Regions from separate parts of the Azospirillum thiophilum genome, predicted to be linked through region 2. Evidence: predicted binding sites of a transcription regulator. Region 2 holds the regulator's gene; the other holds the start of a gene.

Region 1 (15,474 bases), 170 kb from region 2:
TCGAACGGGTTGACCCACCAGGGAATCAGCGTGCCCACCTCCGGCGGAATCCAGTGGCCGGCCATCAGCGGGAAGGTGTTGTAGGCCAAGCCGGCATCCGATCCGGCGACGAAGGCGCCCCAGACGATGGTGAGGCCGACCAGGGCCAGCGACCAGCGGGCATGACGGCGAAACGCCGCCGCCTCCGGCCGCCAGCCGGCCAGCGGCAACGGGTCGAGCAGCCCCAGCGCGGTGCGCAGCAGCAGGGCGTAGATCACGATAGCGGTGCCGAGATGCAGCGCCAGCCGGTAATGGCTGACATTCGGCGCGTCGACCAGACCGCTCTTCACCATGAACCAGCCGATGCCGCCCTGCAGCCCGCCCAGCAGGAACAGGCCGGCCAGCTTCGGCCACAGATCGGGTGCGATGCGTCCCTGCATCCAGAATCGCAGGAAGGGAACCAGGAAGACGACACCGATCAGCTGGCCCCACAGCCGATGGAACCACTCCCACCAGAAGATCGACTGGAAGCCGGCCAGATCCATGTGGCTGTTGTAGATGCGGAACTCGGGCGTGCCCTTGTAGAGGTCGAAGACCCGGTTCCACTCCGCCTCGCTCAATGGCGGCAGGATGCCGATCAGCGGTTTCCATTCCACCATCGACAGACCGGATTCGGTCAGCCGGGTGATGGCGCCGATCACGGCCATCGCCAGCACCATGGCTGCGCAGACCAGAAGCCAGACGGCGATGGGCCGGTTCGGGTTGGGGTGGGCGGCGGTGGCGAGGCTGTCGGTCGCGTAGGCGGTCAAGGCGGCATTCCGGAGCGCAGCGGTAGGATGCTCGCCAATGTGGGGTGAACATCCCGCCGCGTCAAACGCCTGTTGCGCCTAAGCAGGCTTCTTCAGATCGGACCACGGGCCCGGCCTGGAGAAACCTGCAGACTTCATGGTTTTGCAGGTTTTCCGAGCCCGCCCATTGGTGGTCGGAGTTCGGAAAACCTGCTTGGCGCCAAACTCCGGGGAACCGGGTCAGGCGCTGTCGTCGCCGGTGCCAACGTCGCCGTGCGCCTGCGCGGTCTGGCCCTGGAACAGCGCCTCCTCCGCCGCGCGGCGGGCGACCAGGCCCGGCAACTGCGTCTTCTTGCCGTTGACGGTGGCATAGATCCAGCGGCCGAACTGACCGGCGGCGCCACTGTAGTCTCCGGCATTCAGCAGCTTCAGCAGGGTGGAGCCGGCAAGCGAGCCGGCACCGAGATTGAAGACGAAGGAGGATAGTGCGCCGCGCTGGTCGTCATTCACCGGCACCGTCACCAGAGCGTCGACATGGCCGGCGGCTTCGGTCAGGTCGGCGGCGAGGAAGGCATCGGCCTGTTCCGCGGTGATGGTGTGGCCCATCTTCACGCCCGCGGTGTGACCGTAGCCGATGGTCGGTACACCCGCCGGGCACAGGTAGGCGTTGAGGTACAGCCCCTCGAAATGCTTCACGAGATCGACCGCGGCTTGGCAGACCGGCAGGGTGGTCATGGATCGAAAGCTCCCGGATGACGTGCGGGGCGGACCGTCTCCGCCCTGCTTGTGCATGCTAGTATGTCATGCACGCCCTATGCGGGAATATTTTGTTGCAAAATGTCCAAAGCAGACGAAAACCGTCATCGTCGGTGGCGCATGGCACGGGCGGATGACGTCAGGGAGACGGATTCTGCGCCGCGTCGAACAGGACGAACAGCGCGAACAGCAGCGCCAACAGCCCGGCCAAGGTGGTGAACTCCAACAACGCTTCAACCAGCTTGGCCGTGCGTCCGCGCCAGATGGGGCGGCGCGCCGATACGCGCCGGATACCCTGATTCTTCCAACTTTCAGCCCCGCGCTTTGCCGTCATTGCGTTCCTCGCATTCCTTCAGGGGTATTCGATAAAACTTTAGCGATCCCGCCCTGAGGACGCTGTGACGCCAGTCACAGGACTGCGGCTGGAAGGGGTGGCGGTATCGTTCAGCGGCCTTTTCCACCGGAATTGCCGCCGGAGCTCTGCGTCCCCTTGTGACCGCTTGATGAATTTCTGCGCAGGAGCGATGCGGGCCACTCCAAAGAAATATGATATTTTTCAATAATTTAAATGCTATCCTGCGTGAACGTCGCCTGCAGCCCCGACAAATTCCGAAACGAGCCTCTTGAATCCGAAAACCGCTTCGATTAGCTGTCTGGCACTCGCCGGGCGTGAGTGCTAACAAGCATCCGACCCGCGCCAATTCTCGTCAGTCAGAACCAAGCCTTGATCCAAGGAGGCATTCCCATGAAGTTCCGCCCGCTGCACGACCGCGTCGTCGTCAAGCGTCTGGAGTCCGACACCAAGACCAAGGGTGGGATCATCATCCCCGACACGGCCAAGGAAAAGCCGCAGGAAGGCGAGATCATCGCTGTCGGCCCCGGCGCTCGTGACGAGTCCGGTAAGGTCGTGGCGCTCGACGTCAAGGCCGGCGACCGCATCCTGTTCGGCAAGTGGTCGGGCACCGAAGTGAAGATCGAAGGCGTCGATTACCTGATCATGAAGGAATCCGACATCATGGGCGTCGTCGAGGCCTGAAGACCTCCGCCCATTTCCCTTCGACATTCGATATTCAGAGGAATTGAGACATGGCTGCCAAAGACGTCAAGTTCGGCCCCTCCGCGCGCGAAAAGCTGCTGCGTGGCGTCGACATCCTGGCCGACGCCGTGAAGGTCACGCTGGGTCCGAAGGGCCGCAACGTCGTGATCGAGAAGTCCTTCGGCGCTCCGCGCATCACGAAGGACGGCGTGTCGGTCGCCAAGGAAATCGAACTGTCCGACAAGTTCGAGAACATGGGCGCCCAGATGGTCCGCGAGGTCGCCTCGAAGACCAACGACCTGGCCGGTGACGGCACCACCACCGCGACCGTGCTGGCCCAGGCCATCGTCCGCGAAGGCGTGACCAAGGTCGCCGCTGGCCTGAACCCGATGGACCTGAAGCGCGGCATCGACATCGCCGTCGCCACTGTCGTCGCCGACATCCAGGCCCGCGCCAAGAAGGTCACGACCAACGACGAGATCGCCCAGGTCGGCACCATCTCCGCCAACGGCGAAGTCGAAATCGGCAAGATGATCGCCCAGGCGATGGAGCGCGTCGGCAACGAGGGCGTCATCACGGTGGAAGAGGCCAAGAGCCTGGACACCGAGCTGGACGTCGTCGAGGGCATGCAGTTCGACCGCGGCTACCTGTCGCCGTACTTCATCACCAACGCCGACAAGATGATCGCGGACCTCGAAAACCCGTTCATCCTGCTGCACGAGAAGAAGCTGTCGGGCCTCCAGCCGCTGCTGCCGGTCCTCGAGGCCGTCGTGCAGTCGTCGCGTCCGCTGCTGATCATCGCCGAGGACATCGAGGGCGAGGCCCTGGCCACCCTCGTCGTCAACAAGCTGCGCGGCGGCCTGAAGATCGCCGCCGTCAAGGCCCCGGGCTTCGGCGATCGCCGCAAGGCGATGCTGGAGGACATGGCCATCCTGACCGGCGGCCAGGTCATCTCGGAAGACCTCGGCATCAAGCTCGAGAACGTCACGCTCGACATGCTGGGCACCGCCAAGAAGGTCGTGATCTCCAAGGAGACCACCACGATCGTCGACGGCGCCGGCGAGAAGGCCGACATCGAGGCCCGTTGCGGCCAGATCCGCGCCCAGGCCGAGGAGACCACCTCGGACTACGACCGCGAGAAGCTGCAGGAGCGTCTGGCCAAGCTGGCCGGCGGCGTCGCGGTCATCCGCGTCGGCGGTGCGACCGAGGTCGAGGTGAAGGAGCGCAAGGACCGCGTTGACGACGCCATGCACGCCACCCGCGCCGCGGTGGAAGAGGGTGTTGTCGCCGGTGGCGGTTCGGCCCTGCTGTATGCCGGCAAGGCGCTGGACAAGCTGGTTCCGGTCAACGACGAGCAGCGCGTCGGCATCGACATCATCCGCCGCGCCCTCCAGGCTCCGGTCCGTCAGATCGCCTACAACGCGGGCACCGACGGCTCGATCGTGGTCGGCAAGCTGCTGGACCAGAACGACCCCAACTACGGCTACGACGCCCAGAAGGGTGAGTTCACCGATCTGGTCGCCGCCGGCATCATCGATCCGGTGAAGGTGGTTCGCACCGCCCTGCAGGATGCGGCCTCGATCGCCGGTCTGCTGATCACCACCGAGGCGATGATCGCCGAGAAGCCGGAGAAGAAGGCTGCTCCGGGCGGCATGCCGGGCGGCATGGGCGGCATGGACGACATGGGCTTCTGATAGCCCGTCCGTTCCCCCCGTCTTGCGGTTCGCCGCCTGACGGTTCGGAAAGGGGCGCCTCCGCAGGGAGGCGCCCTTCTTCTTTTGGTCGGGCGCAGCGGCGGAGCCGGCGACGCGACGGTTCGCACATCCGCGGCGAGCCCGAAAAGTCAAGGTGAACTCCGCCTTGCTTTGGGGCGGGCGCCTCCCAATAATCCGCCCCTCTTGCCGGGCTCCCTCCATTTGGGGGCCGGCCTCTGTCTTCCGTATTTTTTTGAACGAGGGCCTGTTCCATGCGCTCCTTCGAGGGCCAGCATTCCGACAACGTCGCCATCAAGCGCACCCGCGAGCAGAAGCAGCGTCAGCTGGTCCAGCTCAAGGAGCAGCTGGCGACGCTGAAAGCCCACGCGGCCCCCGCCATTCGTGAAGCGCTGGTCAAGCGCATCGCCGAACTCGACGCCGAACTGCGCCAGCCCGCCAAGCCGCCCCGCGAGGGCCGGGAAGGTCGCGAGGACGCGCCGCGTCCCCCTCGCCGTGAATCCCGGCCCAGCGTCTTCCGTGCCGATGACGGCGGCAGCGAGCGCAGTGCCGCGGCCGCCGCGGCCGAGGTCTTCGCCTCGCCGCGCCGTCGCAGCTGAGGACGCACCGAACCATGCCCTCCGACCGCGCCGCTCCCGCCAAAGGATTCCGCCTCGCCGATCAGGCCTGGTTGCTGATGATGTTGCCGCCGCTGTTCTGGGCAGGCAACGCGGTGCTGGGGCGCGCGGTCGCCGGGTCTGTCCCGCCCATCGGGTTGGCGTTCTGGCGTTGGTTCCTGGGCATGCTGATCGTGCTTCCCTTCGCCTGGCCGCATCTGCGCCACGATGTGACGCCGATCCTGGCGCGCTGGAAAAGCGTGTTGCTGCTGGGTACGCTCGGCATCGGCATCTACAACACCTTCCAATACATCGCGCTCAACACGACGACCGCGCTGAACTGCGTGATGCTGCAGTCGTCGATGCCCGTGATGATCGTCCTGATGAGCCTCGTCCTGTTCCGCGACAAGGTCGGGGCGATGCAGGGGCTTGGCATCGTCGTGTCGCTGGTGGGGGCGATGACGCTGATCTCCCACGGCGACCCGGCGACCCTGCTGGGGTTCGAACTGAACACGGGCGATGTCTGGATGCTGGCGGCGGTGGTGATCTACGCCGCCTACACCACGCTGTTGGGCCGGCGGCCGGCGATCCATGGCTTGAGCTTCGTCGTCGTCACCTTCGCCATCGGCGCGGTGGAACTGCTGCCCTTCTACATATGGGAAAGTCTGAGCGGCCATCCGGTGCAGGCCAGCGGACTCACGCTGCTGGCAGTCGGCTACACCGTGCTGTTCCCGTCCATCGCCGCCTATCTCTGCTTCAACCGGGCGGTGGAGTTGCTCGGAGCCAACACGGCGGGCCTCGCCATCCATCTGGTGCCGGTCTTCGGCAGCTTGCTGGCGATCCTGTTCCTGGGCGAACAACTGCACATCTATCACGGCATCGGCATCGCCCTGATCGCCGCCGGTATCCTCCTGGCGACCCGCCGCCGGGCCTGACAGGCCGGTTTCTGCACATGAGTCGGGATGGCGGAAAGCAGAGGAATGAAAAACCAAAGAGCGAGTTTTTTCTTTCCATGATCGTGAAATAATATATCAACTTAGATATCGTTTTCATTCTGCCAGAACAAAGCGCCAAACATCGTCGATTGAATTGATCTAAAGGGTTTTCGATTCGCAAAAATACTTTTGCAATTCGCCAAATGGTTTCGCAATTTGCTGCATGGTGGTCATCTGGCTTGATTTATTGCGGAGTTCTTCGCGCGGATACTATCCCCGATATCCCTTTAGACAGCGCCGCTATCCCTCGCGCCTGCGGCGGTCAATAGGGAATGACCGCTAAAATGCGTGGCATGGCGGCGGTTCGGTCACGGATCGGTCGCCATAAGGAGCCGGCGCTGTTCGCCGGCCCGCTGTGGTGGAGGTCCCCAGATGCCCCTGCAAATGTCCATGCCCGTTTCCACACAATCCGCCTGCCTCGTCCATATCGTCGACGGCGACCTGCTATCCCGCAGCACGCTCGCGCGGGCGCTGGGCGCAGTTGGCGTCGCCTGCCGCGTCCACAGCACCGGCGCCGATGCGCTGGCCGTGCTGGGCACCGCGTCCTCCTGTCTCGTCGTGCGCAACGACCTGCCCGACATGACCGCCATCGAGTTCATGGCCGAAGCCTCGCTGCATGGCCATGACCTGCCGGTGCTGGTCGTTACCGAACAGGGTGACGTCGATGCCGCGGTGGCCGCGATGAAGGCCGGGGCGACGGATTGCATCGCCTCTCCCTTCGCCGTCCCTGCCTTCCTGGAGCGGCTGCGCGCCTGCCTGTCCGACGGCAGCCCCCAAGCCGAACAGCGCGACCGCAGCCGCGATGCCGTCCGTCGGCTGACCCTGCTGAGCCGCCGCGAGTCGGAGGTTCTCGAACTGATCGTCGAAGGCAAGCAGAGCAAGACCATCGCCTGGGAACTCGGCATCAGCATCAAGACGGTGGAAGTCCACCGCGCCCGCATCATGGAAAAGACCGGGAGCCGGTCCATCGTCGGGCTTGGTCGCCTGTGGGAAGCTGCGGAGATGCTGCGCGGGCGCGAGATGCCGAGGCCACCGATGGTCCGCCGGCCGGCGATGATGGAAGCCGTCGCATCCTGACATCGCTCGGGACGTGGAACCTTCCAGTATGCGATGTTGCAGGGACTATCTCGTTGAAAAGTGACGTCGGCCGAGTCCTTATCATTGGGTTCGGCCGGCAGAGAATTGTAAAGTTCCGGAAAAGAGCAACCGGAACGCGGACAGGAGCGGCCAGATGTTCCCCGACCATGGTCACCGTCGCATTGCCGTGGCGTCGCCCGGTGATATCGCCACGGCACGACGAATTGCGGAGGAACGGGCCGATGGAGTCCTGGCTGCGGATGAGGCGGCCCGGTTGGACGGCCTCGTCGCGGCACTTGCCGGTCATGCGCTGGGCCGCCCCGACGGGACGCTGTTGATTGCCCGCATGCGCAGCGGGGCCGGGATCGAGTGCCTGGCCTACGACCGCGATCCCGACACGACCGACCTGCCGGCAGCCACACCCAGCACGCCGGGCACCGGGCTTGAAGCCGTGCGGGCGCTTGCTGACCGCTTCCACATCCACGTCACGCCGGGTATAGGGTCGGCGCTGCTTGCCCGTGTGCTGCGGCCCGGTGCGACCGATGCGCCGCCGGCCGATGCCATGGCGCAGGTTGGTGCGGTGACCATCGAACGGACCGGCGGCGAGGCCGCGCGGTGCGGCCCCTTCATCGACCATTGGTTCGTCGGCTGTGCTCCCGCCCGCGGGCAGGACGGTCCCTGCGGAATCGCGCTGCTGATCGATGGCGATGCGGTGGCTGGCGATAAGGTGCTTGGCGATGCTGCGGTCGACGGCAAGGCTGCCGGCGAAGGGACCGCAACCGGGACCGGGAACGGCGGGGAACCGGCCACGGCGATGACCCCGGCCGTGGTCCGGCAGGTGGAGGCGGTTGTCGCCGCGACGGTCCCCGGCCTGCCGGCACCGATGGTGGTCAACGCCATCCGCCGCGACCTGATGGGGCGACCGGAACTCGGGCTTTCCCATGACCGGGAACTCACTCGGATCGGCCGCAGCGCCCTTGCGGTCCTGCGGTTCGACGGGACGGCGGTGGACTATACCGCGCTCGGCACCCTGGCCGGCGCCATCGTGCGCCGGCAGGAGATCCTGGCGCTCGGTGCCCGCTGGGCAATGGTCGGTTTCAACCCGCAGGCACCCGCCTCGGTCCATCTGTTGTGGAGGCCGGGCGAACATGTGGTTCTGCATACCGCCGGCTGTGCCCGGTTGCCCGCCCTGTTCATCCACCGCGATCTGCACGAGGTCGAGCCGACGCTGGCGGCGCTCGTCCTGCTGCGCGATGGCGTGGTGCGAGAAGACGATCATACCGTCCTGGTGCTGCGCAACCGCATCGACCGCGTGTCCGCCTCCGCCGGTTGACCTCGGATCAGCGCCAGCCCCGCGGACCATGGGGGCCGCCATGTCCCCAGCCATGGTGGTGATTTCGGCCGCGCCAGCCGCGGTCGCCTCTCCATCCATCGCCCCGCCATCCATTGCCATACCACCCGTTATCGCGCCATGTCCGATAGGGGTAGCGCGGCTGCACCACCACCGGCGGCGGCACCGCATAGACTGTCGGCGGCGGCACCAGCACCGGCTCCCCATAAGCGGGATAGTAGGGATCATAGGCGACGCAGCCCGACAGTGCGGCGCCGGCCGCGGCCAGGAGCAGGGCGGTCAGAATGGCGGGGCGGCTGGTGCTCATGGCCTTCGACTTCCTGGCTGGCGGACGGCGGAAACGCTCATCGGTAGAAACACCCCAGCCCGCCCGGCTATTCCATACCCCTTTGGTGCCATCTGGTCGGCGCGCCGATTCATCATCAATCGGGATGGATGAAACAAGAACTATGAATTTCAAAAATCCAGACGATGGCGTCATCCTGTGCTTCGACTTCCTCGAAATCGCGAAGGCGAAGCCATCATGAAAGCCATCGGTTACCGCAAATCCCTGCCCATCGCCGACATCGACTCGCTGGTCGACGTCGAGATCGACCGCCCGGTCCCCGTAGGCCGCGACCTGCTGGTCCGGGTGGAGGCTGTGTCGGTCAACCCGGTCGACACCAAGCTGCGCCGCAACGCCGCGCCGGCCGACGGCGCATTGCGCGTCCTGGGCTTCGACGCCGCCGGCGTGGTCGAGGCGGTCGGTCCCGACGCGACCCTGTTCCGTCCCGGCGACGCGGTGTTCTATGCCGGCAGCATCGACCGTCCCGGCACCAATGCCGAGTTCCATCTGGTGGATGAGCGCATCGTCGGCGCCCGCCCGGCCAGCCTCAACGTCGCCGAGGCCGCCGCCCTGCCGCTGACCGCCATCACCGCGTGGGAGATGCTGTTCCACCGCCTGGGCCTGCCGCTGGATGCCAGTGACCGGAAGGGGGGCGAGGGCAGGTCGCTGCTGATCGTCGGCGGGGCCGGCGGCGTCGGCTCCATCGCCATCCAGTTGGCCCGGCGGCTGACCGGGGTCCGCGTGCTGGCCACCGCGTCGCGCCCCGAGACGGCCGATTGGGTGCGAGAGCTGGGCGCCCATGACGTGATCGACCACAGCCGCCCGATGGCGGATCAGGTGAAGGCGCTGGGCGTGGCGGGGGTCGATTATGTCTTCTCCACCACCGCGACCGACCGTCATTTCCTGGATCTGGTCGAACTGGTGGCGCCGCAGGGCCGCATCGGCCTGATCGACGATCCGGAGCCGATCGACATCCGCGTGCTGAAGCGCAAGAGCGTTTCGCTCCATTGGGAGCTGATGTTCACCCGGCCGCTCTACCAGACCGCCGACATGATCGCCCAGCACGAGTTGCTGAACGAGGTGTCGCGGCTGGTCGATGCCGGCATCCTGCGCACCACCCTGACCGAAACCCTCGGCCGCATCGACGCCGCCACCCTGCGCAAGGCCCATGCCCTGATCGAGTCGGGCAAGGCCCGCGGCAAGGTCGTGCTGGAAGGCTTCTGACCGGTCGTCCGGTTCGACCGCTTGGGTCAGGCCGCGTCCCGCGTTCCGCCCGCCAGCGCAAGCGGCGGGCGGAGCGGGCGCATCGCCGACAGGCTGTCGAGGATGAAGCCGACCAGCGGTTCGGCGAGGCGGCGGTTGCGCGGCGTCTCGCCGAAGATCGCCATTTCGACGTCGCCCAGTTCGGGCAGCCCGTCCTCCACCCCCAGCCGCCGCACCCCTTCCGGTACCGACGACTCGCTGAGCACCGCGACTCCCAGCCCGGCGCGGACGGCGGCCTGCACCCCCATGACGCTGCCGCTGGTGTAGACCACCCGCCACGCCCGCCCGGCCTCGCCCAGGGCTGCCAGGCCGCGGTTGCGGAAGACGCAGGGTGCCGGCAGGGTGCAGAAGGGCAGGGAGCCTTCGGTGGGGATCTCCAGCCCGGGGGATGCCACCCAGCGCATCGGCTCGGTCCAGATGCCGCGGCCCCGGCTGTCCCCGGCATCGCGGCGGGAGATGACGAGGTCGAGTTCGCCGCCGTCCAGCGCCGTCACCAGATCGCGGCACAGGCCGACCCGCACATCGATGTGCAGGCGCGGGTGCAGCTTGGCGAAGCGGCCCAGCACATGGGGCAGATGGTCGGTCAGGAAATATTCCGCCACGCCCAGCCGCAAGTCGCCTTCCGCCGCCGGCTCGGCGAAGCGGCGCACCGTCTCGTCGTTCAGGTCCAGCAGGCGGCGGGCATAGCCCATCAGCAACTCGCCGTCATGGGTGAGCGCCAGCGACCGGCTGGTGCGCTCGAACACCCTGCGGCCCAGAAGATCCTCCAGCTTCTTGATCTTCACGCTGATCGCCGACTGGGTGCGGCCCAACCGCTCGGCCGCCGCGGTGAAGCCGCCGGCATCCGCCACGGTGACGAAGGCACGGAGCGCGTCGATCTCCAGATCGGGCAATGACACGGTGAAGCATTCCGGATGTCGATTGATTTTCATAATCCTATCGCATACCGTTATGGATGGCCAGTGGCCCATTGGGACAAGCGTCGGCCGGACTGTTGAATTGGGGCGAGGGCGTTCTCATTGTCACGCCTCCGGGCCTTGCGGCCCGGATGCCGGATGAACCTTGGAGAGACACGCCCGATGACTCGTTCCTTCGCACCGGCCGGCAACCTGGTCCTTGCATTGGCCGCCGCGGCGCTGCTCGCCGGCTGCCAGATGCCGGGCTTCACGCCGCCGCCGACCCAGACCGCCGCCCTGCCGCCGCCGGCACTCCCCAAGCCGCCGCCGGAGACACGCGGCATCTGGATCGTCGGCAGTTCGGCCCTGCGAGGCTCCATCGAACAGGCGGCGGCCAAATTCGACGGCGGCCCCGACAGCAAGCCGCATCTCGACGCCCGTGGCACTGCCGCCGGCTTCCGCGCCTTCTGTGCCGGGGTGGGGCTGGACCATCCCGATATGGTGGCATCCGACCGTCCGATCGCCGCCGCCGAATACCAGCGCTGCCGCAGCGGCGGCATCGCATTGACCGAATACGGCTTCGGTCCGAAGCGCTTCGTCTACGTGAAGGACTCCCACATGATGGCGGTCCCCGGGGTGAGCGAGTTCGTCGACAGCTGGGGCCGGAGGGGCAAGCCGGTGAGCGCCCCCACCGCCGGAAGCTGACGGCCGCTCAGCCGGCGGCGAACAGCCCGCCGGGCTCGGGGGCATCCGCCGCATCGTCGGCGTTCGGGTCGCCCAGCGCGGTTTCCCATCCCAAGGCGGGCAGACCGATGGCGCGGGTGTTGCCCAGGCCGCTGCGGCTGGCGATGAAGCCGCGCTGTTCCATGTAGGTCAGCAGGCGCCGGCCGCGCCCCTTTGACCGGCTGCCGCAGGTGCGCGCCACGTCGGCGTCGGACGGGCATGGGGCATGGTCGAGCGCCGCGCGGGCCAACAGCAGGAAGACCGGCTGGATGTCCTCCGCCAGCGTGGCGGCGACCTCGGTCGCGCGCTGCCAAGCGGGATCGTCGCCGCTGCCGGTTCCGGCGCGGGCGGTGGCCAGCCGGCGGCGGAAGGCGGAGAGGGTCAGCCGGTCGCCATCCACCCCATGGCTGCGGCAGCGCACCAGGAAATCCTGGTACAGCACGGCCAGCGAGCGGTAGGACGCCTCCGGGTCGGCCAGCACCTCGGCCAGCACCGCTTCATAGTGCGCCTCGCGCTCGGCCTCCTGTTCGGGCGTTTCCTCTGGTTCCGGCGGCGGCAGGACCGGCGCTTCGGCGGCGATATTGGCGGTATCGGTGGAGGACGGCGGCGGAGCGGCGGTGCGTCCGCGCGCCAGCTGCGCCATCAGGTCGGCGCTGGCCGAGGTGGAGGGGCGGCGCACCGGGTAGCGCGGCGGCTCCGGCTCGGTCGCGGTGAAGATCAGGTCGCGCGCATCCTCCGTCGGGGTGGCCGGTGGCGGCATCAGCTTGGGGCTGCCGGTGCGGCCCTGGGTCTCTACCGCGCCGATGCGCAGCGGCAGCGGCCGGCGCGACAGGGCGGGGCCGAGTGCGATGAAATGCCCGCGCTCCAGGTCGCGGAACATCTCCGCCTGCCGGCGCTCCATGCCCAGCAGGTCGGCGGCGCGCGCCATGTCGATGTCGAGGAAGGTACGGCCCATCAGGAAATTGGAGGCCTCGGCCGCGACGTTCTTGGCCAGCTTGGCCAGCCGCTGGGTGGCGATCACCCCGGCCAGCCCGCGCTTGCGCCCGCGGCACATCAGGTTGGTCATGGCGCCGAGCGAGACCTTGCGCGCCTCGTCCGACACCTCGCCGGCGGCCGAGGGGGCGAACAGCTGCGCCTCGTCCACCACCACCAGCATCGGATACCAGAAATCGCGGTCGGCATCGAACAGCCCGCCCAGGAAAGCGGCGGCGTGGCGCATCTGCATCTCCGCATCCAGCCCCTCCAGGTTCAGGACGACGGAGACGCGGTGCTGGCGCACGCGGGCGGCGACCGACTGCAACGCCGCCTCGCTGTGTTCGTCCGCCTCAACCACCACATGGCCGAACCGCTGGGCCAGTGTCACGAAGTCGCCTTCCGGGTCGATGATCGCCTGCTGCACCCATTGGGCGCTCTGTTCGATCAGCCGGCGCAGCAGGTGCGACTTGCCGGAGCCGGAATTGCCCTGCACCAGCAGGCGGGTCGCCAGCAACTCCTCCAGGTCGAGCGTCGCGGCGCCGCCCGCATTGGTCGCCCCCATGTCGATGCCGACCTTCATTCCGCCTGTCTCCCGCTGACCCGAACCGCTTCCAATTCCCACAAGGGGGGACTTCCTATAGCTCAGGCGGGCGCGGCGATACGAGGATTCGATTCGGGGCGCGGGACACCGTGGCTCGTGTGGTCATGAAAACGCAAACAAGCTCTGTTACAAAAGAGTGCCGGTCTCATGCGGGATCGGCGCTGGCGGACTGACCGATGACTGTGCTGACGACCACCAAAGCCGGACGGCCGGAAACGGATCGGCCAGACACCCATGGCGTAAGCCGGGACGCGGCGCGGTCCGGGGCCGGCATCGGTGCGGAATTCGACTGGGCCTCGGCGGTCGCCGCCCTGCGCTATGCCTTCCAGCCCATCGTCCAGTTGCGGTCCGGCCGTTGCCATGGCTACGAGGCGTTGTTGCGCGGGTTCGAGCGCACCGGTTTCACCACCGCAGCCGAACTGCTGGACGAGGCCGAGACCGCCGGCATGCTGGCGACGGTGGAAACCGCGCTGCACGCCAAGGCGGTCGCCGCCTATCGCGCGCTGGCCGGCTGGAGCGAGGCGAAGCTGTTCCTGAACCTGGATGCAAGGCTGATCGGCCGGGCCGACTCGCCCTGGATCGGACGCGATCCGGCGACGTCCCGCAACAGCGGCATCGTGCTGGAACTGTCGGAAAACCGCCCTGTTGCCGCCGGCGTCGCGATGGATGCGGCGGTGGAGCGTTACCGGCAGAGCGGGGCCTGCATCGCCATCGACGATTTCGGCGTCGGCCATTCCGGCCTGCGCACCCTGTACGAAGCGCGGCCGGACTATGTGAAGATCGACCGCTTCTTCATCGCCGGCATCGATGCCGATGCGCGCAAGCGGGCGCTGGTGTCGGCGCTGGCCGGCCACGCCCATGCGCTGGGCATCCAGATCGTGGCGGAGGGGGTGGAGACCGTTACTGAATTCTACACCTGCCGCGATCTCGGCTGCGACTTCGCCCAGGGCTTCCTGATCGCCCGGCCGCGGGTGGATTTGACCGGGTTGCCCAACCGCTATCCCATCGTCGAGGAACTCAACCGCCGCGACCGCCGCCAACCAAGCGAGTCGCACCGCCGCCTGTCGGAGGTGATCGAGCGGCTGCCGCCGCTGCGCGGCGATTCGCGCAAGACCGAGTTGCTGGATTATTTCCGCGGCGACGGCAGCGCGTCCATCGTCCCCATTGTCGACGAGCATGACCGGCCGTTGGGCCTGATCCGCGAGCGCGACCTGAAGCGCTTCGTCTATTCGCGCTTCGGCGGCGAGCTGCTGCGCAACCGCGGCCTGGGCGACCGGCTGGACGATCTGGTCATCCGCTCGCCGGTCTGCGACATCTCCACCCCGCTGGACCGGGTGATCGAGGCCTTCTCCGCCGAATCCGCCGCTGACGGCATCGTGATCGTGGAGGGCGGGGCCTATGCCGGCGTGCTGTCGGGCGGCGCGCTGCTGCGGCTGGTGCATGAACGCAACCTGGCGATGGCGACCGACCAGAACCCGCTGACCCGGCTGCCCGGCAATGCCGCCATCCAGCGCCATATCGAAGCGGCGCTGGCCGATGACGGGCGCGGCCATGTGCTGGCCTATCTCGACTTCGACAACTTCAAGCCGTTCAACGACAATTTCGGCTTCCGCCAGGGCGACCGCGCCATCCTGATGTTCAGCGAGCGGCTGAAGGCCTGGGCCGGCAGCGCCGGGGCCGCCATCGATGCCGACGCCTTCGCCGGCCATATCGGCGGCGACGATTTCTTCCTGGGCGTCAGCGGCGGCGAGGAGGTCGAGGTGCTGGCCCGGCTGGCCGAATTGCTGGCGCTGTTCCGGTCCGACGCCGAAAGCCTCTATGACGCGGAAACGCGGGTGAGCGGCGGTTTCCTTGCCAAGGACCGCTATGGCGCCGTCCGCCGATTCCCCCTGCTGGCCGCCAGCGGCGTCGCCGTGGTGATCCCTCCGGGCCGTCCCCTCGATGGCAAGGGCGGCAGCCTGACCCCCGATGCGGTCAACGCCGCCATCGCCGACCACAAGGCCGCCGCCAAGGGGGCGGAGGACAAGCTCTGCGTCGTGCGGCTGGCCTGAGCCCCTGCTGAGCTTCTGGTTTCAGGCGCTGTTTGTGCGCTGCTGCGTCAGCCGCCTGGCGACTGCCAGTACGCAGTCACGCAGGATGCGGTGTGCCGGGTCGGCATCGTGGCGCGGGTGCCAGGCCTGGGCGACGGCGACCTCCGGCACCGCGACCGGCAGGGGAAAAATCTCCAGAGCCAGTCCCAGTTCGATGGCGTGGCGTGCCGCGGTCGGCGGGACGGTGGCGACCAGATCGGTCTGCGCGGCGGCGAACAGGGCGGCGTGGACGTCCGGCACCACCAGATCGACCCGCCGTGCCAGCCCCATCCGCTCCAGCGCGTCGTCCACCGGTCCGCGCGTCCGGCCGC
Region 2 (15,474 bases):
TGTCGAAGTCGGACGAGTCCGAATATTCGCGCATCAACATGACCGACGACGCCGACACCATCGCGCAGAAGATCCGCAAGGCCAAGACCGACCCGGAACCCCTGCCGGAAACCGTCACCGAGCTGGAAGCGCGGCCGGAAGCCGACAACCTCGTCACCATCTACGGTGCGCTGGCCGGTCAGTCGCGCGAACAGGTTCTGGCGCAGTTCGCCGGTTCCCAATTCTCCGATTTCAAGAAATCGCTGGTCGACCTGTCGGTGGACAAGCTGGCGCCGATCACCACCCGTATGAAGGAACTGTTGTCCGACAAGGCGGAGATCGACCGCCTGCTGAAGACCGGCGGCGAGCGCGCCGCGGCCATCGCGGAGAGGAACCTGAACGACGTGAAGGACATCATCGGCCTGTTGCGGCCGTAAGGATGCCCTGCCCGTGACGGCCCCCATACTGCTCACCGGCTTCACGCCGTTCCGCCCCCCCCCCGACGGCGGGCCGGCTCCCGATCCGGACAATCCCCCGACCGAAGACCATCCCTGGACGGCCGATCCGACCGCCCTGCTGATGGACCGGCTGGCGGGGGAGCCGGGGGTCGTCACCGCCACCCTCCCCCCTCTGTTCGACGCCTGCGGCGAGGCCTTCGCCGCCCTGCTGGCGCAACACCGGCCGCTGGCGGCGCTCAGCTTCGCCTGTCTGGAGGCGAGCGATTACATCCGGCTGGAACGGCTGGCCTGGAACCGCGACGAAAGCCCGCTGCCGGACGCCGCCGGCACCGTGCGCGAGGCTGCCGACATCGTGCCGGACGGACCGACCGCCTATGGCAGCACCCTGCCGGTGCCGCGGGTGATACGGGAACTGTCGATGGCCGGGCTGCCGGTGACCTTCGGCGACTTTTCCGGCGGCTTCCTCGGCAACCATCTGTTCTACCGGGCGCGGCACATCATCGAGAGCGCCGACCTGGACGTTCCTTACGGCTTCTTCCACATGCCGCCGTTGCCTGAGCGCGCGGCGGTGCTGCGCCGCTTCGGCGGTCTGGCGCTGGACAGGCAGGAACTGGCAGTGCAGACGTTGGTCGGCATGCTGCGCAGGGCGCTGAACGGATTCGCCTGACGGCGCGGATATCAGGCCGTCCTGGCGGAACGGCGCTGGTCGGGGGGGTTCACGATGGCGCGCAGCGCGTCCAGGAACTCACGGCCCTTGTCGGTCAGGGTGACGATCTTGCGGCGGCGCTCGCGCGGGTCTTCCTGCGCCTGCACCAGATCGAGGCCGGCCTTGCCGAAGCTGTGCCAGCGGCTGAGCGCCGCCACGTTGCGCGACGCGGAGGATTGGGCGATGCCCAGGCGTTCCGCCAGTTCGCCTATGGAAATGCCTTCGCTCTGCGCGATGGTCATGAAACTCAGCGCATACTGGATGGGCAGATCGGGGTCGAGCTTGCGGAACGCCTCGAGCACCTGGACGACGGTGAGGACCTCGTCGTGACGGACGCGGGCCGGCATTCAGCGGCTCTCCGCGGCATCATGCGCTATGCAGCGCGGGAGGGTGGTCCCCAGCGGGCCGGTGTGTAGATGACGTTCAGGCGTCCAAGCCATAGGATGACTTCCCCGTTTTCCCGCCGCAGGTCGAAGGACCCGGCCGGCGATGCCCAGCGGGCGTGTTCAACGAAGAGACGGTGACCGCAAAAGCCCAGAAAGACACACATGGGATCCTCTCGTTATCCTGAATTCGCGTTCGGAGAATGCGCAAAGCGTAAAAATCGGTTGGGCCGGGGTACGATTGGCGGCCTGATGGGTGGCATGCATGGCCGGATCGCCCGATCGGCGGGTCCAGGCAGTGGCTACGATGGATTTCATCGAAACTCTCCAGTGGTTGGGTGATGCCGACGCTTTCATGCCGGCGGATCCGGTATCGCCGCTCAGCGATACGGTTGCAAGGTCAAAAATGTCCGCGCGTCCGATAGGTTCCGATCGCGGATGCAAAAAGGCGACAGGCGGGTTGCGGGTACGGCCCCCTCCCCGTCCGACGGCTCCCTGTCCGTCAATCCGATGTCGCGCCGCAGGTGCCCGCACAGGCTGCCCGGTCCGGGCACTGCGCCGGAATCGAGCCATCGCCTCCGCAATGCGCTCCACAAGGTGGGCATGGTCTGCTCCTCTCCAAGGCAGGAGGACCGAACAGCCGGACCTCCAAGGAGGAATAATTCCGTATTCGGATATGTTCCGTCAAGACACCTGTGACAAAGCCGGCGACATTGCAGCGGCCATCGGTCGATGCGCTTCACGAACGCGCAGGATTCAAGCGGAGAGGTTCAGCCGATGACGCGCAGCAGCAGCCCGGCGGCCGAGCACAGCAGCAACACCGGGACCATCCCGAGCTTGAAGCGGAACACCGCCAGCACCGCAGCCACCGTGAGCAGCGCCGCTGACGGATCCAGCGAAGACGGCACGGGAAGCTCCAGCCGGATGCCAGAGGCCGACACCGGGCGCAGCTGATGGAACAGCACATGCATTCCGAACCAGAGCGCCAGATTGAGGATCACCCCGACCACTGCGGCGGTGACCGCGGTCAACGCCGCCGACAGCGCCCGGTTGCCGCGCAACGCCTCGATGTAGGGAGCGCCCAGAAAGATCCACAGGAAGCAGGGAACGAAGGTGACCCAGGTGGTGAGCAGCCCGGCCAGCGTGCCGGCCAGCAGCGGCGGCAGGCTGCCTGGATCGCGGAAGGCGGCGAGAAAGCCCACGAACTGGACCACCATGATCAGCGGACCGGGCGTGGTTTCCGCCATGCCCAGCCCGTCGAGCATCTCGCCCGGCCGCAGCCAGCCATGGGTATCGACCGCCTGCTGCGCGACATAGGCCAGCACGGCATAGGCGCCGCCGAAGGTCACGACCGCCATCTGGGAGAAGAACAGGGCGACACGGCTGTAGACGTTCGCCGGACCGAGGATGAGCAGCAGCGCCGCCACCGGGATCAGCCAGAGCGCCAGACAGACACCGGACACCCGCAGTGACCGGGCTAGGCTCGGACGGGCATGCGCCGGCATCTCCGTCCCGAGCAGGGAGTCGGCATCCGCGACGGTGTGGGCGAAGCTGAGATGACCGCCACCACCCCGGAACGCCGGCAGGCCGAGCCGCCCGCCGATATATCCCACCGCGCCGGCCACGGCGATGATCAGGGGAAAGGGAATGTCAAACAGGAAGATCGCCAGGAAAGCGGCTGCGGCAATGCCGAGCATGGCGCCGTTCTTCAGCGCCCGCCCGCCCACCCGGATCACCGCCTGCACGACGATCGCCAGCACCGCAGCCTTCAGGCCGAAGAACAGCCCTTCGACGGCCGGGACAGCGCCGAACAGCACGTAGATCCAGCTCAGCGCCATGATGGCGGCCATGCCCGGCAGCACGAACAGGATGCCGGCGATCAACCCGCCGGCCGTGCGGTGCATCAGCCAGCCGATGTAGATGGCAAGTTGCTGCGCCTCGGGGCCCGGCAGCAGCATGCAGTAGTTGAGCGCGTGCAGAAAACGCTCCTCGCCGATCCAACGCTTTTCCTCGACGACGATGCGATGCATCACCGCGATCTGTCCGGCCGGGCCGCCGAAGCTGAGCGCGGCAATCCGTGCCCAGACCCGCGTTGCCTCGCCCAAACCGACCCGCGGGCCGACCATCCCCGGACCGACCCCCAAGCCACTCCCCAAGCCGCTTCCATGCCGGCCGTTCGGCTCCCCGGATGCGGCCGTACCCGAGCAGGCCTTCGCTTCGGTCATGGCGAACCTCTGTCGTTGCACATCTTGCGGAAATACTCATAGAGATCCTGGGCGCGCTCCGCCCCTGTGGTAAATCGGCACCGCTTCCGCGCCGTTTCGCCACAGGTCCGGGCTTCGGCCGGCATCTCTGGACAAGCGGGGGGCGGGTCGGTCAAACAGGTCCATCGGCGGTACTCCGTCCATCAGTCCCCGAGTCGCCCGTGCCCCACCTCTTCCTCTTCGCGCGGTCCATGCAGGCACGCTCCGCCCGTCGGATGCTGGCGGCGCTGCTGATGGCCGCTGCGACGGCGACGGGGATAGGCGCGGCACCCGCCGCCGCGGAAACGCGCTTCACCCCCGGTCCCTGCTGGTTCACCGTGCCGGAAGGCGAGGCGGCGCTGTGCGGCACGGTGGCGGTGGCGGAACGACGCGACCGCCCGAACAGCCGCAGCCTGCGCCTGCCGGTCGCCGTGCTGCTGAGCACCGCGCGCCAGCCCGCCCCCGACCCGGTGCTGTTCCTGGAGGGCGGCCCCGGCGCCTCCCCCTTCGGCAGCGGCGAGGCGACGGAGGAGCGGATGGAGGTCTGGTGGGAATTGTCCGCCCCCTTCCGCCGCACCCGCAACCTGATCCTGTTCGACCCGCGCGGCGTCGGCCGGGCGGAGCCCGACACCGACTGCCCCGAACTCGACACCGCCGGCGCCACCCGCCGGACCCGGCCGGTGACGCGCGAGCAACGGGCGGCGGCGGAGCGGGCGGCGGTCGCCGCCTGCGCTGCGCGTCTGGGTGCCGCCGGGCTGGACGGCACCCAATTCTCCACCCCCGTCGCCGCGGAGGATGCGCTCGACGTCGTCACCGCGCTGGGCGCCCAACGCGTCAACCTGTTCGCGGTGTCCTACGGCACGCGGGTCGGGCTGGAGATCCTGCGGCGCCAGGGCGCCCGGGTGCGGACCGCGGTGTTCGACAGCGTCTATCCGCCAGACGTCAACGCGCAGGAGGAGACGGCCTGGCTGGCCCAGCGCGCCTATCGCCGGCTGTTCGACGACTGCGCCGCCAACCGCGGCTGCCGCTCCTCCTTTCCCGACCTGGAAAAGCGCTTCCTCGATCTGGTGGAGCGGCTGGACCGCAACCCGGTCGACCTCGTCGTCGGCGACCATGAGACGCGCCGGGCCCTGCGGCTGAGCGGCGGCTCTGCCATCGCCGCCGGGCTGGAGGCGATGGCGATCAGCGAGGCGGTCCCCACCGTGCCGGCGATGATCGACCGCGCCATCCGCGGCCAGTATGCGGCGATGGCCGAATGGGCGCCGACCAACTGGCTGGGCGATCCGGAGATCGCCGACGGGCTGGCCTTCTCCGTGGAGTGCCGTGAATCGGTGAACCCGGCCGAACCGGCCAAGCGTGCCGACGGCGCCCGCCGTTTCCCGCCCTACGGGATCGTCGCCGTCGACGATCCCGGCCAGCGCGTCTGCCGCCTTTGGCCGACCGGCCACCAGGAACCGGCCGAACGCCTGCCGGTTGCCAGCCCGGTGCCGGTGCTGCTGTTGTCCGGCGCCTACGACCCGGTCACCCCGCCGGACTGGGGCGACCGCGCCGCCGCCACCCTGCCCAGGAGCCGCCATCTGGTCTTCCGCGCCGCCAGCCACATCGTCACCTCCAGCGAGGACTGCGCCCTGGCCGCCGCGGTGAGTTTCGTCGAGCAGGAATCGGTCCCGGCGACCGTGTGTCCGGGCGCGGCCAGGCCACCGGTATTCGAGAGACCCTGACCGATGTCCTTTTCGAGCGAAGAGCGCGCACGTCTGCTGTCCGTCAAGGGGGTCGGCCCGAAAGTCGTCGAGCGCCTCGAACAGGTGGGCATTCACGATCTGGCGACGCTGGTCCGCCGGGATGCGGCGGAAATCTGTTCAGCGGTGTCCGCCGGTATCGGCAGCAGTTGTTGGAAGAACAGCCCGCAGGCTCGTAACGCCATTCAAGCGGCGATCCTGATGGCAGCGGCCGATCGCGGCATCTGACCGCTCACCGCCCCGGCGCGATCCGCCGGTAGCTCAGCGCCTCGGCGATGTGCCGGCGCCTCACCCCCTCCACGCCGTCCAGGTCGGCCAGCGTGCGCCCGACCCGCATCACCCGGTGATAGCCGCGGGCCGACAGCTTCAGCCGCTCCGCCGCCTCGGTCAGCAGGGCACGGCCGGAGGCGTCGGGGGAGGCGACCCTTTCCAGCAGCTCGCCGTCGGCCTCGGCATTCGTCCGCACCACGCGACCGGCCGGATAGGGACCGAACGCACCGTAGCGCTCCGCCTGGATGGCGCGGGCGACGGCAACGCGGGCGGCGATGTCGGCGCTGCCCTCCGCCGGGGGCGGCAGGCTGAGATCGGCGGGACTGACCGCGGGAACGTCGATGTGCAGGTCGATGCGGTCGAACAGCGGGCCGCTGATCTTCGACTGATAGTCGGCCGCGCATTTCGGCGCGCGGGCGCAGGCGAGCGAGGCGTCGTCGAGATGGCCGCAACGGCAGGGATTCATCGCCGCCACCAGTTGCACCCGTGCCGGATAGGTGACGTGGTGGTTGGCTCGGCTGACCACCGACTTTCCCGTCTCCAGCGGCTGGCGCAGCGCCTCCAGCAGCGGACGCGGGAACTCCGGCAGCTCATCGAGAAAGAGAACGCCTTGGTGGGCGAGGGAGATCTCGCCCGGCTTGGCCCGGGTGCCGCCGCCGACCAGCGCCGGCAGGCTGGCGGACTGGTGTGGTGCCCGGTAGGGGCGCTGGCGCAGCAGCCGTCCGCCCTCCAGCAGGCCGCCGACGCTGTGGATCATCGACACCTCCAGCGCCTCCGCCGGATCGAGCGGCGGCAGCAGGCCCGGCAGGCGGGCGGCCAGCATCGACTTGCCCGAGCCGGGCGGTCCGATCATCAGCAGGTTGTGCGACCCGGCGGCGGCGACCTCCAGCGCGCGCTTGGCGGTCTCGTTGCCCTTGACGTCGCGCAGGTCGGGCGGCGGCGCCTCCTGTTCCTGCATGCGCGGCTTGGGCGGCGTCAGCACCTGGGTGCCCTTGAAATGGTTGATCAGCGCCAGCAGGTTGACCGGCGCCAGCACGTCGAGGTCGGGACCGGCCCAGGCCGCTTCCCCGCCGCAGGCGGCCGGGCAGATCAGGCCGCGGTCGTTGGCCAGCGCATCGATGGCGGCGGGCAGGACCCCCGCCACCGGGGTCAGGGTGCCATCCAGCGCCAGTTCGCCCAGCGCGGCATAGCGGGCGATCTCCGCATCCGGCAGCACGCCCATCACGGTCAGCAGGCCGAGCGCGATGGGCAGGTCGAAATGGCTGCCCTCCTTCAGCACGTCGGCAGGGGCGAGGTTGACGGTGATGCGCTTGGCCGGCAGCGCCAGCCCCAGCGCATGCAGCGCGGCGCGCACCCGCTCCCGGCTTTCCCCGACCGCCTTGTCCGGCAGGCCGACGATGGTGAAGGCGACGATTCCCCCGGACATCTGGACCTGGACGTCGATCCCCAGCACCTCGATGCCCTGGAACGCCACCGTATTGACGCGCGCAACCAAAACTGCACCCCGATGAAGACGCTGGACCGGAAGAATTGCACGCCAGTGTAGTCGTCACTCTGCAATTACGCCAGCACGGGATGAATTCGCACGCCACCATGGCGTCGTCATGCCGGCCCGGCGCAGGGAGCGGTTGTCGTCACCGCGGCGCGGCCTAACATGAAGGCCACGCCAAATCCTGCATCCAGCTTCCTGCTTCCAGTCGAGGATTCGCCACCGTGCAGCTTCACCTGAGCACCTGGGCCGAGGTCGAGACCTATCTGAAGACCTCCAAGGGCATCGTCATGCCGATCGGCTCGACCGAACAGCACGGGCCGAACGGTCTGGTCGGCACCGACGCCATCTGCGCCGAATTCATCGCGCGGGGCGTCGGCGACGCCACCGGCGCCCTCGTCGGCCCGACGATCCCGGTCGGCATGGCCGTCCACCACATGGAATTCCCCGGCTCGATGACGCTGAAGCCGTCCACCCTGATCGCCGTGCTGCGCGACTATGTCGGCTCGCTGGTCGAACACGGGTTCGAGCGCTTCTTCTTCGTCAACGGCCATGGCGGCAACATCGCCACCCTGCGCGCCGCCTTCTACGAGATCCATGCGGAGAACCGGGCACTGCGCGGCCGCGACGCGCCGGACCTGCGCTGCACCCTGGTGAACTGGTGGGAGAATGCCGAGGTCGGCCGCCTGTCGCGCGAGTTCTACCAGGGCAAGGAGGGGTCGCACGCCACCCCCAGCGAGGTGTCGGTGACCCAGTACGCCTATCCGGAGTCGATCAAGACCGCGGCGATGGAGCCGGAGCAGGCGCCGGCCGGCGGTTTCCACGACGCCCGCGACTTCCGCCGCCGCTATCCGGACGGCCGCATCGGCTCCGCTCCCGGCCTCGCCCGGCCGGAACACGGCCAGCGCCTCTATGAGGCGGCGGTCGGCGCCATCGGCGCCCAGTACCGCGCCTTTCTGGCGGAGCAGTGATGCCGGAGTGACGTCGGCGGGGCTTCTTCGCCCAGCACGTTGATTCGGCGGTCGGACCTGCCTAAATTCGGACCGGTTGACGGAATTCCCGTTCCGCAACCGTCCTGTCCGAACAGAAACCGGCCGTCCCCAGACCATGATCAGCGAGCTGAACCAGCGGTCACGCGAAATCTTCCGGTTGATCGTCGATGCCTATGTGGCGTCCGGCGAACCGGTCGGGTCGCGCACGATCTCCAGACGGCTCGGCATGGCCCTGTCGCCGGCGACCATCCGCAACGTGATGGCCGACCTGGAGGAACAGGGGCTGCTCTACGCCCCGCACACCTCGGCGGGACGCATCCCGACCGACGCCGGGCTGCGCATGTTCGTCGACGGCCTGCTGGAGATCGGATCGCTGACCGAAGACGAGCGTGCCGGGATCGAGGCGAAATGCGCCGCTTCCGGCCGCGCCTTCTCCGACGTGCTGGGCGAGGCGTCGGGAATGCTGGCCGGCCTGTCGCACTGCGCCGGGCTGGTGGTGGCGCCCAAGACCGACCGGCCGCTGAAGCATATCGAGTTCGTGTCGCTCGGCCCCGGCCGGGCGCTGGTCGTGCTGGTGAACGAGGACGGGCTGGTCGAGAACCGGGTGATCGAGGTGCCGGTGGGCCTGCCGACCTCCACCCTGCAGACCGTATCGAACTTCCTCAGCGCCCGCCTTGCCGGCCGCACGCTGGACGAGGCGCGGCAGGAGGTTCTGCAGGACATCCAGGAACAGAAGACCCAGCTGGACGAGCTGTCGCGCAAGGTGGTCGCCGCCGGGCTGGCAACCTGGGCCGGCAGCGGCGGGTCGAACGCCGGCCAGCTGATCGTCCGCGGCCAGTCCCGGCTGTTGGAGGACGTCACCGCGCTGTCCGACCTGGAGCGCGTCCGCGGCCTGTTCGAGGCGCTGGAAACCAAGGAGACGATGCTGCGCATGCTGGACGCCACCGGGCGCGGCGACGGCGTGCAGATCTTCATCGGCGCGGAGAATGTGCTGTTCAACCACTCCGGCTGTTCGATGATCATCTCCCCCTTCCAGAATAGCCGCGAACGGGTGATCGGCGCCATCGGCGTCATCGGTCCGACCCGCATCAATTATGCCCGCATCATTCCGCTGGTGGACTACACCGCCAAGGTGGTCAGCCGCCTGATCGGCTGACCGCATCCATCCCCCCGCCTCACTCGACGAAGCAAGAATTGAGAAAACCATGAGCGAAGAGCAGAACAAGCCCGCCGACGCCGCAGTGGAGCCGACCGAGGCCACCGCCGAGACCGCTACGGCCCCGGAGAGCGCATCGCCGGAGGACCGCGTCGCCAAGCTGGAGACCGAGGTCGCCGGCCTGAAGGACCAGCTTCTGCGCGCCATGGCGGAGACGGAGAACACCCGCCGCCGTGCCCAGCGTGACCGCGAGGATGCCAGCAAGTTCGCCGTGTCGAGCTTCGCCAAGGAGTTGGTGACGGTCGCCGACAACCTGCGCCGCGCGCTGGACGCCGTCCCGGCCGAAGGCCGCGAGCAGGACGAGATGCTGAAGGGCCTCGCCGTCGGCGTCGAGGCGACCGAACGCCAGCTCCTCGCCGCCTTCGAGCGTGCGGGCATCAAGAAGATCGACCCGGCCGGCGAGCTGTTCGACCCGAACTTCCATCAGGTGATGTTCGAGATCGAGAACACCGGCAAGACCGCCGGCACCGTCGTCCAGGTGCTGCAGCCCGGCTACACGATCCACGGCCGCCTGCTGCGTGAGGCGATGGTCGGCGTCGCCAAGGGCGGCCCGAACGAGGCCGGCGGACAACACGTCGATACAAAGGCGTAATGACCGAACCCCGGCAAGGCTCCGGCACCGCTATCCGCGTGCCCGGGGCCTTGCCTGCGGTTCATGGGACCGGGGACGCTATCGGTTGACGGTCGGCGGGAAATTTCCTACGCCTACGATCCGATCCAATCGGCCGAGCAACCGGAGCCGTCCCAATGCCCAAGAGCGTCCTGACCGTCGACGATTCCAAGACCATCCGCGACATGGTCGGCTTCACGCTGAAGAATGCCGGCTATGAGGTGGCGGAGGCGTCGGACGGCAATGCCGGGCTGGCGTTGGCCAGCCAGCGCAAGTTCGATTGCATCATCACCGACCTGAACATGCCGGGCCTGGACGGGCTTGCCCTGACCCGTGCCATCCGCGCATCGGCCGTCAATCGCGCGACCCCCATCCTGCTGCTGACCACCGAGGCCGACCCCGGCAAGAAGACCGCCGGGCGCGAAGCCGGAGCCACCGGCTGGCTGGTCAAGCCCTTCAACCCCGAAAAGCTGGTCGAGACGGTTCGTAAGGTCTGCCCGTAAGGATGCGCGCTCCTGATCGGTGGGATCAGGAACTCCGCCGCGCCACCAGGAACTCCCCCTCCGGGTCGTGCGCGGCGAAGCGGCGCCGGGCCGTGGCACGGTCGGCGACGGCGTAACAATAGACGCAGCCATGCGGGCAGCTGTCGTAATCGCCGATATCGCGGCTTTCGGCACACAGGCAGCCGGGACGGTTGCCCTTCTCCCGTGCGGCGACGGGATACCCTGCGACATCGGACAGGCGAGCGGCGTGGATGCAGCGGGCCGCTGCCGTGCCGGGCGTGTCCGTCAGGTCGGGCTGGGTGCAGAGGGTGAGCGCCATCCCCTCCCCCGCCGCGATGGATGCGAGGTCGGACAGCAGGACGCGCTTCTCCCCGGCATCCGGATCGTGCCAGCCGATGCCGGCGGCGGCGAGGTTGCGGGCTGTCTTGCGGTAGGGCTGGAGGAAGGACACCGCCACCTCGTCGGTCATGCCATGCAGCCTGCGGGCGATGCGGGCGAAAATCTCCCGGTGCCATACGGGCGGTGTGGCGTCGGTCACGACGATGGGGTCGTAGCGCCAGACCGCGGCACGCGGCCCCCAGCGGTCGCGCACCCGCTCCATATGGCCGGCCGCCGTCTCCCACTCGGGAACCGAGCGTTCCAGCGCGGTGGGCAGGCCGGTGACGCTGTACTGCACGACGAAGGGAAAGCCCTGCTCCGCCACGCTGTCGAGCGCGCCGAGGAAGGGTCCGAGATTCTTGGTCCAGAAGACAAAGCCGTCGACCGCCGGACGGGTCAGGTCGATGCGGTATGTCTGGCCGCCATAGGGATTGACCATCCGGCAATGGCCGGCCTGGAGCCGGTTCAGGAACCAGCGTCCATAGAAGGCGGGAATGTCGGTCTTGTAGCTGGCGGAGATGATCATCACCCCAGCATGGGAATGCCGGCCCGCCCCATCAAGGGACGGGCCGGCACAGGGCTATTGGACCGAACGGACCTCGACCACTTCCGGGATGTAGTGGCGCAGCATGTTCTCGATGCCGTGCTTCAGCGTGGCGGTGGAGCTGGGGCAGCCGGAACAGGCCCCCTTCATCGCCAGGTAGACCACGCCCTTCTCGAAACCCTGGAAGGTGATGTCGCCGCCGTCCTGCGCCACCGACGGGCGGACGCGGGTGTCGAGCAGTTCCTTGATCTGCTCGACGATCTCCTCGTCGTCAGCGTTGGCCGCGGCGGCATGGCCGTCGCCGCCATCCTCCAGCAGGACCGGCCGGTCGGCGGTGAAATGCTCCATGATGACGCCGAGGATCGACGGCTTCAGCAGGAACCAGTCGCGCGCATCGGTCTTGCTGATGGTGATGAAGTCGGTCCCCAGGAACACGCCGACGACGCCCTCGATCTCGAACAGGCGCTGGGCGAGCGGTGAGCGGGCGGCATCCTCGCGGCTGGTGAAGTCGGCGGTGCCACGTCCGAGCACGTCACGCCCCGGCAGGAACTTGAGAGTCGCCGGGTTGGGCGTCTGCTCGGTCTGAATGAACATGGTCTGGTCCTCCTTCGGCGCCGGAACGAAACTGCCGGCGCGCCCGGGATTGGGCTGCGGAACGATCGGATGGAAATCTGGGCCGAATCGCCGGAGGTATCAAGGACCCGATCCGTATGGGTATTCGGCAGGTAAGGATACCCTGGCAGCTTCCGGCATGGAAATGGCGCACCCCGGCCGGACACAACGACCGGCGCCCGTCCATCCTTACCTGGTCGCTATCCTTACTTACGTGATCGCGTCCAGCGCCTCGTTGCTCAGCCCGCCGGGGACGATGGTCAACGGAATGTGCAGGCGGCCCAGGCCGCGGCCGGTGTAGTAGGAGATCAGCGGGCCGGGGCCTTCGGGATCAGTGCCGGCAGCCAGCACCAGGATGGAGATGCTCGGCTCCTCCCCGATCAGGGCCAGCACCTCCTCGGTGCGGTTGCCCTCGCGGACATAGAGCGCCGGCAGGGTGCCGGTCAGTTGGTTGACCTCCCGCGCCAGCTTCTGAAGCTTCTGTTCCGCCTCGGCGCGCTGTTCCTCGCGGATCAGGTTCTCCACCGCCAGCCAGTGCTGCATCTCGCCTTTCTCCAGCACGGTCAGCAGCGCCACCTTGCCACCCGACTTGCGGGCGCGCAGGCAGGCATAGCGCAGCGCCACCTTCAGCTCCGGGCTGTCGTCGACCACCACCAGGAAGATGCGCACCGGTTTCGCCGGCTGGGGAGCGGGGTTTTCCGGCGTCGGAGCCGGCGTCGGGAATTGCGTCGCGTCGGTCATCTCAAAACACCTCTCGGCTAGACCCGGCGGAAGGCGGCACCGGCCGCCCAGCCGGCCGCGATGGCGCCGACGACGGCCGCCACCCCGTAAACGACCGGGCGATTGCGGGCGAAGTCCGACACTTCGGCGCTGAACCCGATCTTCGACACCACCAGCGGCGTGGTCTGGGCGCTGACAACGTCGCCGTCCCGGATCAGCAGGGCTTCGACATTGTACAGCCCGGTCGGGACATTGGCGGGGAAATAGATGTTGGTGCGGAACAGCCGTTCGCCCAGGAAGGCGACCTGCCCCGACGCGATGGCGTAAAGCCCCTGTCGCTGCTTGTTGCGGATCAGCGCTGAGCGGAAGGCCGCCTGCTCGTCCGGCGGCAAGGCGGCATCGGCGGCCAGTTGCAGCTGCGGCAGGCCGAGCTGGTGGCGCTCCAGCACCGGACGGCCGACCAGCTGGTCGAGCGGCCGGCTGACCGCCACCGTGTAGAAGCCTGGAACCTGATCGAAACGCAGGCTGTCGGTGTTCATCCACATGCCGGCCACCCGTTCCTTGCGGCGGACGGTGGCGGAGCCGCGCGGGCCGGTGACGACGATGGCGACGTCGCCCGCCCCGTCGGTGGTGCCGAACAGCACGACCTCCGTCCCGGTGAAACCGGTGGTGATGGCGATCAGGTGGCTCGACAGGTCGGCGACCAGCTGCTGCGCCCACACCGTCGCCGCCACCGTCCCGCCCAGCAGCAGCCCGGCCAGCCCCGCGGCCCCCTGCACCAGACGGCGTTTGGCCAAGGCACCCATCACCGCATCCCCATCGTCAGGGTGAACAGGTCGTCGGGGCGGGAGAACAGGTCCCAAGCCAGCTTCAGCGCCACCGCCACCACGATCGTCGACAGCGCCAGCCGAGCGGTCTCGCCGCGCAGGCGGCTGCCGGCCCTGGTGCCGAACTGCGCGCCGATCACGCCGCCGACCAGCAGCAGAAGCGCCAGCATGGCGTCGACCGTCTGGTTGGTGGCGGCCTGCAGCAGGGTTGCCGCCGCGGTGGTGAAGATGATCTGGAACAGCGATGTTCCAGCCACCAGCCCCGCCGGCATGTTCAACAGGTAGATCATCGCCGGCACCAGCAGGAAGCCGCCGCCGATGCCCATGATCGCCACCAGCATGCCGCCGACCGCCCCGATCCCCGCCGGCAGCAGGGCGGAGATGTAGAGCTTGGAGCGCTGGAACCGCATCTTGAAGGGCAGGCCGTGCAGCCAGATATGGCGGTGCAGCTTGCCGCGCTTGGCGGTCGGGGCGCGGCGGCGCAGGATGGCGCGGCTGCTCTCCACCAGCATCATGCCGCCGATGGTGCCCAGGAAGAAGACGTAGGACAGGGTGATCGCGATGTCGATCTGGCCCAGCCGCTGGAGGATGCCGAAGATCCATACCCCTACCGCGGTGCCGACGACGCCGCCGGCCAGCATCACGACGCCCAGCTTGACGTCGACATTGCCGCGCCGCCAGTGCGCCAGGACGCCCGACACGCTGGCCGCGACCAGTTGGTTGGCCTGGGTGCCGACGGCGATGGCAGGGGGAACGCCGATGAAGATCAGCAGCGGCGTCATCAGGAAGCCGCCGCCGACCCCGAACATCCCCGACAGGAAACCCACCAGCCAGCCCATGCCGAGCACCAGCAGCGCGTTGACCGACATCTCGGCAATCGGCAGATAGACTTGCATGGGAAGCGTGTCGGTCGGCTGCGGCGGGTGCGGCAGCTTACCCGACGCGGCGCGCCCTTGAAAGCTGGAAGGGGAAAGCCGGAGCCGGTCAATGGACGGGGGCGTGGAAGTAGACCTTGTATCCGGCCTTTTGCGGAAAGGCATGGTCGGCCTCGCGCCGGGCCGCCGACAGGTCCGGCGCATGAACCAACACCCGGTTGCCATAGCGCCAGGCCGGATTGACCGGCCGGCCGGCCGCCCGCGCCGCGGTCGCATCGAATTCCACCTCGGCCCGGAATCTGCGCCGGCTGCTGCCGGGCTTGCCCAAGACGTGGAGGAAGACCGGCGGATCCCTGTCCAGCGCCTCGATCTGCCGCTGAATTTGCTGCACGCGTTGTTCGGCGGCACCAAGGCGGTTCTTCGCCTCCTCAAGCCGGCAATTCAGGTCGAGCAACGCTTCGGTATCGGCCTGGTGCCGCTCCTTCAGCGGCACCACCGACTGCCGGAGCCGGTCGAGCCCCGCCATGCGATCCCAGCCGCGCCGGATGCCGATCCAGCACAGGTGACACAGGACCGCCAGCGCAGCCACCAGCGGAACCGCCGAATCGAGAATGCTCCGCACTGTTTCCATCACCGCACCGTCCTTCCCCTTCATTCAATCGCTTCCATGCCGATGGCACGGCGGTTGCTAGCTGGAGACGGCGCAGCAAAGACCATGCCGGAGAGAACAATGGACGAACCAATTCAGCCGATGGCCGGACGATGAGCACCGGGGCTCCGCTGGTCCTGCTGCTGGAGATGGTGATTTCGCTGGCTTGCCTCAGCTGGATCACTGCATCGATCCTGCGGGCCGGAAAGCGGATGGCGGCCGTCCAGCGGCGCCGGCGCCAGTTGAACCGGGGCCGGAAGGAGCTGGCGCAGACCTCGGAG

What was found. The regulator HrcA, encoded in region 2, represses chaperone genes, less so after heat shock. The targets are predictions, from matches to a motif close to GTTAGCACTCNCCNNNGGNGAGTGCTAAC.
Region 1: groES (co-chaperone GroES) is a predicted target of HrcA. The motif match lies at 2,176-2,204, and genes of this name have one in related genera.

What each region holds. Positions count from the first base shown of each region.
Region 1 is NZ_CP012401.1:1,240,081-1,255,554, forward strand. Features, by position in the region: gene AL072_RS05715 (COX15/CtaA family protein) at 1-788, opposite strand, end outside; gene AL072_RS05720 (lysozyme) at 1,008-1,502, opposite strand; gene AL072_RS05725 (hypothetical protein) at 1,663-1,857, opposite strand; gene groES (co-chaperone GroES) at 2,269-2,559, shown strand; gene groL (chaperonin GroEL) at 2,610-4,253, shown strand; gene AL072_RS05740 (hypothetical protein) at 4,526-4,870, shown strand; gene AL072_RS05745 (DMT family transporter) at 4,885-5,802, shown strand; gene AL072_RS05750 (response regulator transcription factor) at 6,253-6,939, shown strand; gene AL072_RS05755 (ATP-binding protein) at 7,094-8,272, shown strand; gene AL072_RS35275 (hypothetical protein) at 8,280-8,597, opposite strand; gene AL072_RS05765 (zinc-binding alcohol dehydrogenase family protein) at 8,814-9,839, shown strand; gene AL072_RS05770 (LysR substrate-binding domain-containing protein) at 9,866-10,777, opposite strand; gene AL072_RS05775 (substrate-binding domain-containing protein) at 10,958-11,479, shown strand; gene AL072_RS05780 (helicase HerA domain-containing protein) at 11,487-13,052, opposite strand; gene AL072_RS05785 (GGDEF domain-containing protein) at 13,250-15,124, shown strand; gene AL072_RS05790 (LysR family transcriptional regulator) at 15,146-15,474, opposite strand, start outside.
Region 2 is NZ_CP012401.1:1,066,260-1,081,733, reverse strand. Features, by position in the region: gene trpS (tryptophan--tRNA ligase) at 1-416, shown strand, start outside; gene AL072_RS04955 (pyroglutamyl-peptidase I) at 430-1,104, shown strand; gene AL072_RS04950 (MarR family winged helix-turn-helix transcriptional regulator) at 1,116-1,490, opposite strand; gene chrA (chromate efflux transporter) at 2,297-3,652, opposite strand; gene AL072_RS04940 (alpha/beta fold hydrolase) at 3,952-5,490, shown strand; gene AL072_RS04935 (helix-hairpin-helix domain-containing protein) at 5,494-5,736, shown strand; gene AL072_RS04930 (YifB family Mg chelatase-like AAA ATPase) at 5,741-7,273, opposite strand; gene AL072_RS04925 (creatininase family protein) at 7,492-8,238, shown strand; gene hrcA (heat-inducible transcriptional repressor HrcA) at 8,375-9,415, shown strand; gene grpE (nucleotide exchange factor GrpE) at 9,465-10,067, shown strand; gene AL072_RS04910 (response regulator) at 10,223-10,588, shown strand; gene AL072_RS04905 (DUF1848 domain-containing protein) at 10,614-11,492, opposite strand; gene AL072_RS04900 (NifU family protein) at 11,547-12,104, opposite strand; gene AL072_RS04895 (universal stress protein) at 12,333-12,863, opposite strand; gene AL072_RS04890 (TIGR02186 family protein) at 12,881-13,648, opposite strand; gene AL072_RS04885 (sulfite exporter TauE/SafE family protein) at 13,648-14,565, opposite strand; gene AL072_RS04880 (hypothetical protein) at 14,654-15,199, opposite strand; gene AL072_RS04875 (hypothetical protein) at 15,307-15,474, shown strand, end outside.